DNA from 3 places in the Streptomyces sp. NPDC059201 genome. Region 3 is predicted to be linked to each of the others. Evidence: riboswitches for the same ligand, from Rfam matches in the RefSeq annotation. Region 3 holds a riboswitch; each other region holds the start of a gene.

Region 1 (2,256 bases), on a different contig from region 3:
CGTCGACGGCATGCGCGCGCTGCGCGACGGCGAGGTGCCGGGCGGTCCGGCGCGGCTGTCGAACATCGTCTTCATGGGGATGGGCGAGCCGCTCGCCAACTACAAGCGGGTCGTCGGCGCCATCCGGCGGCTGACCGACCCCGAGCCGGACGGTCTGGGCATCTCCCAGCGCGGGATCACCGTGTCCACGGTGGGTCTGGTGCCGGCGATGCTGCGCTTCGCCGACGAGGGCTTCAAGTGCCGGCTCGCGGTGTCGCTGCACGCGCCGGACGACGAGCTGCGGGACACGCTGGTGCCGGTGAACACGCGCTGGAAGGTGCGGGAGGTGCTGGACGCGGCGTGGGAGTACGCGGAGAAGTCCGGGCGCCGGATCTCCATCGAGTACGCCCTCATCCGGGACATCAACGACCAGGCGTGGCGCGGTGACCTGCTCGGCAAGCTGCTCAAGGGCAAGCGGGTGCACGTCAACCTGATCCCGCTGAACCCGACGCCGGGCTCGAAGTGGACGGCGTCCCGGCCGGAGGACGAGAAGGCGTTCGTCGACGCGATCGCCCGGCACGGTGTGCCGGTGACCGTCCGTGACACCCGGGGTCAGGAGATCGACGGTGCCTGTGGACAGCTCGCGGCCTCCGAGCGCTGACCTTGTACCCTGAGCTCGAACACACCTGCATATTCCGACAGGGGAGCGCCACAGCGCTGAGAGTGCGGTAACCGTAGACCGCAGACCCTCTGAACCTCGCCCAGGTCATTCTGGGTAGGGAGTTCGGTCGTAACTCGAGCTGTTGCGCCCTGCCCGCGTCCGGTCTCCGGTCGCGGGCGGGGCCGCGTCTCTTCCTGGTCCCACCCAGGAGGACAACACATGAACACCAAGAAGGCCGCCGCCGTCGCGCTGGCCGCGGCGCTCGGCATCACGAGCCTCGCCGCCTGCTCCACCGAGGACGTCCGCGACGCCGCGGGGAAGTCCGGTGCGCCGGTGCCGAAGACCGTGACCCTCGTGAGCCACGACTCGTTCAACGCCTCCAAGGAGGTGCTGGCGGAGTTCACGAAGCAGACCGGTTTCACCGTGAAGGTGCTGAAGGCCGGTGACGCGGGCGAGGCCGTCAACAAGGAGATCCTGACCAAGGGCTCCCCGCAGGGCGACGTCTTCTTCGGCGTCGACAACACGCTGCTCTCCCGCGCCGTGGAGAACGGCATCTTCGTGCCGTACGAGGCGAAGGGCCTGGACCGGATCCCGGACACCTTCAAGCTCGACAAGCGGGTGACGCCGGTCGACACCGGTGACATCTGCGTCAACTACGACAAGAAGTTCTTCGCGGACAGGAAGCTGGCGCCGCCGCAGACCTTCGACGACCTGGCGAAGCCGCAGTACAAGGACATGCTGGTGGTGGAGAACCCCGAGCGGTCCTCCCCGGGCCTCGGTTTCCTGCTCGGCACGGTCGCGAAGTACGGCGACGACGGCTGGCAGGACTACTGGAAGAAGCTGAAGGCGAACGGCGTGAAGACCGTCGACAGCTGGGAGCTCGCCTACAACCAGGAGTTCTCCGGCTCGGCCGGCGGCAAGGAGGCCAAGGGCGACCGCCCGCTGGTCGTCTCCTACGCCTCCAGCCCGCCGGTCGAGGTGCTGTACGCGGAGCCGCAGCCGAAGGAGGCGCCCACCGGGGTGTCCGCCGGCACCTGCTTCCGGCAGATCGAGTTCGCGGGGCTGCTGAACGGGGCGAAGAACCCCGAGGGCGGCAAGGCGCTGATCGACTTCCTGATCTCGAAGAAGTTCCAGGACGATATGCCGCTCCAGATGTTCGTCAACCCGGTGGCGAAGGACGCGACCCTGCCGGAGCTGTTCACCCAGCACGGTGTGGTCGTGGAGCAGCCGGAGACGATGGCTCCGGAGAAGATCGCCGAGAAGCGTGAGGCGTGGATCCAGCAGTGGTCGTCGCTCCTCAAGTGAGGCGTGACCGCCGGGGGAGCGCGGCGCGGCTGGGGCTGATGGCCCTGCCCGTCGCGTTCTTCGCGGTGTTCTTCGCCTGGCCCGTCGTGTCGATCGTCGAGCGCGGGCTGCGGCCCGCCGGCGCCTGGGACCTGGGCGTGATCGGGGCGACGCTGGGCCGGTCCGACATCCTCGACGTGCTCGGCTTCACCGTGTGGCAGGCGGCCGCCTCCACGGGGCTGACGCTGCTGGTGGCGCTGCCGGGGGCGTATGTCTTCGCCCGCTTCGCGTTCCCCGGGAAGGGGGTGCTGCGGGCGGTCGTGACCGTGCCG
Region 2 (2,256 bases), on a different contig from region 3:
CATGTCGATCTCCGGGTAGAGGCCGTGGATGAGGCCGGTGTAGTCGTCGGTGTTGCCGCTGAGCGAGGCCCAGCCGATGAAGAAGGAGCCGAGCAGGCCGATCAGCAGCAGCGAGATCAGCGTGCCCAGCACGGCGACCGAGGTGCGGGCCGACAGACCGTGACACATGTAGAGCGCGAGCAGCATGATCGCGCTCGACCCGACCACGGCCACGACCAGCGGGTTCGAACCTTCGAGGATCGCGGGGAGGATGAAGAGGGTGAGCACCAGGAAGCTCACCGCGAGCGCGATCAGCGCCATCACGCCGCGCAGCCGTCCGACGAGGACGACCGCGAGCGCGAAGATGCCGGCGAGGACCGCCATCGGCACCTTGCGGTTCACGTCGGTCACCGAATACTGGAGGTCGGCCGGGGCGTCGGGGGCGTAGGCGACCACCACGCCCTGCCCCTCCTCCAGTTGGCGCGGAGCGTCCGGCTGCACGATCTCGGTGAACCGGCGGCCCTTGTCCGTACCGCTCGTGACCTCGATCGTCGCCCTCTCGCACTGCCCCTGCTGCCCGTTGACCGCCTCGCGGCCCTGCGGGGTGGTCGTGTCGCCGGTGGGCGGCACCTGCGCCGCGTTCACGTCCTTGCAGTCCACCTGCTCGACCGCGACGACCTTGCCCTGCTCGGTCTGCCGGTCGAAGCCGACCCCGGTCCGCTCGTGCGCCGCGGTGCCACCGGGCCAGAGCACCGCGAGACCCACGACCACGGCGGTGGCGAAGGGGATGAGGACGGCCGCGATGACCCTGCGCAGATGGCGGGAGACGGGCGCGGCGGGCCCGTGACTGTGGCTGTGGCCGTGGCCGTGCCCGGATCCGTGGCCGGACCCACCGGAGCGGTGACCGGCGGCGCCGTGGTCGTGACCAGCGCCGTTTCCGGGCTCGTTTCCGGGCTCGTGGCCGGGCTCGTGGCCATGCGGATCGGGGGACTGCTGCGAGGAAGTCACCGCCTGATCATCGCAAGAACGGCGGGGGCCCACTGTTCAGCACGCCCGGGAGGGCGCTAGCGTGGTGACACCTTTGCACACGCGGGAGCTCGGAGCACCGGGCTGAGAGGGCGCTGATCACCGTACGCGGACACGTACGGGAGGAGGCTGCGCCGACCGCCGAACCTGTTACCGGGTAATGCCGGCGTAGGGAGATTCGGTCTCATGACCATTCAGGACGCACGCACGCCTGCCTCCGACCAGAAGGACCCGAACGGCGCGCGCACGCCGGGCTGGCACAAGGGGTACGTCGAGGGCTCGCGCCCCGACCTCCGGGTGCCGGTCCGGCAGGTGCACCTCACCAACGGCAAGGACGTGACGCTGTACGACACGTCCGGTCCGTACACCGACCCCACCGTCGACACCGACGTCCGCCGGGGCCTGCTGCCGCTCCGCGAGAACTGGATCATCGCGCGCGGCGACACCGAGGAGTACGCGGGACGCCCGGTCCGCCCCGAGGACGACGGCATCAAGCACACCTCGCCGCGCGGCGGCGGGCTCAAGAACCTCGACGCGGTCTTCCCGGGCCGTCCGCGGCTGCCCCGCCGGGGCCGCGCCGGGCAGGCCGTGACCCAGCTCGCGTACGCCCGCCGGGGGGAGATCACCCCGGAGATGGAGTACGTGGCGATCCGGGAGAACGTTTCCCCCGAGGTCGTCCGCGAGGAGATCGCGGCGGGTCGCGCGGTGCTGCCGGCCAACGTCAACCACCCCGAGATCGAGCCGATGATCATCGGCAAGCGGTTCCTGGTGAAGGTCAACGCCAACATCGGCAACTCCGCGGTCACCTCCTCGATCGAGGAGGAGGTGGAGAAGATGACGTGGGCGACCCGCTGGGGCGCCGACACGGTCATGGACCTGTCCACCGGCCGCAACATCCACACCACCCGCGAGTGGGTGCTGCGCAACTCCCCCGTGCCCATCGGCACCGTGCCGCTCTACCAGGCCCTGGAGAAGGTAGACGGCAAGGCCGAGGAGCTGACCTGGGAGATCTACAAGGACACGGTCATCGAGCAGGCCGAGCAGGGCGTGGACTACATGACCGTGCACGCCGGCGTACTCCTGCCGTACGTGCCGCTCACCGCGCGCCGCAAGACCGGCATCGTCTCGCGCGGCGGCTCGATCATGGCCGCCTGGTGTCTCGCGCACCACAAGGAGAACTTCCTCTACACGAACTTCGAGGAGCTCTGCGAGATCCTCGCGGCGTACGACGTCACGTACTCGCTCGGCGAC
Region 3 (2,256 bases):
CACTCGCCGCGCGGCACCACCGTCTCGTTGACGGCGGCGGCGACCCCGGAGGGCGCGGTGGTGAGGTCGGCGACCAGGGTGGCCAGGGAGACGGGGCCGGCGAGCGCGCGCGGCTCGCCGTTCACGGACACGTTCATACGGGCTGCTCCTGACGTACGGAGAGAGCGGTGGGGAAGCGGCGGGGGGAGAAGGGGCGCGCCTCGTCGGGCAGGAGGCCGGTGGTGAGCACCTCCGCCATGACGTCGCCGGTGACGGGGGTGAGGAGGACCCCGTTGCGGTAGTGGCCGGTGGCCAGGTGGAGGCCCGGGAGGGCGCTCGGGCCGAGCAGCGGCGCGTTGTCGGGGGAGCCGGGGCGCAGTCCGGCGAGGGTCTCGGTGAGCGGCAGCTCGGTCAGGCCCGGGACCAGCTCGTGGGCGTCGCGCAGCAGCTCGTACACCCCGCCCGCGGTCACCGTGGTGTCCCAGCCCAGCTCCTCGCTGGTGGCGCCGACGACCAGCTCGCCGTTCTCGCGCGGCACCAGGTAGACGTGGCTGCCGCGGACCACGGCCCGGACGGTGCGGGAGAGGAAGGGGGCGTACGGGGCGGGGATCCGCAGCCGCAGGGCCTGGCCCTTCACCGGGCGGACCGGCGGCAGGACGGCCGGCGGCACGCCCGCGAGGCGGCCGCTGAGGCTGCCCGCCGCGAGGACGGTCTGGCCCGCGGCGAGCTCGGTGCCGTCGGCGAGGACGACCCCGCGGGCCCGGTCGCCGGTCACGACGAGCCGCTCCGCGATGGCCCGGTGGAAGGCCACTCCGGCCCGCTCGCAGGCGGTGAGCAGCGCGGTGGCCAGCCGGCGCGGGTCGACCTGGTGGTCGCCGTCCACCCGCAGCCCGCCGCGCACGCCGGGCGCCAGCATGGGTTCGAGGCGGCGGCACTCGCGCCCGCTCAGCCATTCGGAGGCGAGCCCGCAGCGGGTCTGGAGGGCGTGCAGTTCGCGCAGGTGGGCCCGGTCGTCGGCGTCGAGCGCGACGGCGAGGGTGCCGCAGGCGCGGTAGCCGACGTCGAGGCCGGTGGCCTCCTCCAGCTCGGCGACGAACGCGGGGTAGCGCGCGGCGGAGGCGAGGTTGAGCCCGAGCAGGGTCTCCTCGCCGTAGTGCAGTTCGGTGACGGCGGCGAGCATGCCCGCCGCGACCCGGGCGGCGCCGCCGCCCGGGTCGGGGTCGACGACCGCGACGCTCAGCCCGCGCCGGGCCGCCCGCCAGGCCGTGACGAGGCCGATGATGCCCCCGCCGACCACGAGGACGTCGGTGCTCTGGAGCTTTCCTTCGGAAGAACGCATGGGCGTTCCGCCCCTCCCTTCGCCGGCATGACCCGGATCAGGTTCGTACGGTCGGAGGCCGGCCAGCCTCCCTCTCAGCCCGGTGCGTCCGGGCTCCCGCGAGTGGTGTGTGCCCGCCACCCTAGCCCCCGTCCGCGGAGCGCCACAGGGCACCTCTCTTTCTGACGGCACGTCAGATGCGTAAGGTGGACGGGTGAGCGAGCAGAAGCAGACCCAGCGGCACGTCGTGATCGTCGGCGCGGGCATGGCGGGCGTCCAGACCGCCGTCGCCCTGCGCGAGCAGGGCTTCGAGGGCCCCGTCACCCTCATCGGCGGCGAACCCCACCAGCCCTACGACCGGCCCCCGCTCTCCAAGGCCGTCCTCCTCGGCAAGGCCGAGCACTCCGCCTTCGACGTCGACTTCGAGTCCCTCGGCGTCGACCTCCGCCTCGGCCTCGACGTCACCGGACTGCGCCCCGCCGACCACGAGCTCGACACCGAGGCGGGCCCCGTCCCGTACGACACCCTCGTCCTCGCCACCGGCGCCCACCCGCTCACCCTCCCCGGCAGCGACGGCGTCCCCGGCGTCCACCTGCTGCGCACCCTCGACGACGCCGTCCGCCTCGGCCCCGTCCTGGCCGGCCGCGGAAGCGTCGTCGTGGTCGGCGCCGGCTGGATCGGCGCCGAGTTCGCCACCGCCGCCCGCGAGGCCGGCTGCGCCGTCACCGTCGTCGAGGCCGCCGCCCTCCCGCTCGCCGGAGCCCTGCCCGCCGAGGTCACCACCGCCATGGCCGGCTGGTACGCCGAGAGCGGCGCCGAACTCCTCACGCACGCGCGCGTGGCCACCGTCCGGCCCGGCACCGTCGTCCTCGCCGACGGCCGCGAACTGCCCGCCGACGCCGTCGTCGTCGGCATCGGCGCCCGCCCCGCCACCGACTGGCTCGCCGGCTCCGGCATCG

Evidence for each region. Region 3 has a riboswitch for thiamine pyrophosphate ahead of thiO (glycine oxidase ThiO). Riboswitches for the same ligand answer to the same signal wherever they lie in the genome.
Region 1: another riboswitch for thiamine pyrophosphate. It lies ahead of ACFXMG_RS24905 (thiamine ABC transporter substrate binding subunit); the one in region 3 lies ahead of thiO (glycine oxidase ThiO).
Region 2: another riboswitch for thiamine pyrophosphate. It lies ahead of thiC (phosphomethylpyrimidine synthase ThiC); the one in region 3 lies ahead of thiO (glycine oxidase ThiO).

Annotation. Positions count from the first base shown of each region.
Region 1 covers NZ_JBHZBB010000008.1:106,506-108,761, reverse strand. The annotation lists gene rlmN (23S rRNA (adenine(2503)-C(2))-methyltransferase RlmN) at 1-640, shown strand, start outside; TPP riboswitch at 670-779, shown strand; gene ACFXMG_RS24905 (thiamine ABC transporter substrate binding subunit) at 860-1,945, shown strand; gene ACFXMG_RS24900 (ABC transporter permease) at 1,984-2,256, shown strand, end outside.
Region 2 covers NZ_JBHZBB010000007.1:397,170-399,425, forward strand. The annotation lists gene ACFXMG_RS24185 (YibE/F family protein) at 1-987, opposite strand, end outside; TPP riboswitch at 1,059-1,197, shown strand; gene thiC (phosphomethylpyrimidine synthase ThiC) at 1,192-2,256, shown strand, end outside.
Region 3 covers NZ_JBHZBB010000002.1:731,674-733,929, forward strand. The annotation lists gene thiS (sulfur carrier protein ThiS) at 1-137, opposite strand, end outside; gene thiO (glycine oxidase ThiO) at 134-1,318, opposite strand; TPP riboswitch at 1,316-1,428, opposite strand; gene ACFXMG_RS09150 (NAD(P)/FAD-dependent oxidoreductase) at 1,512-2,256, shown strand, end outside.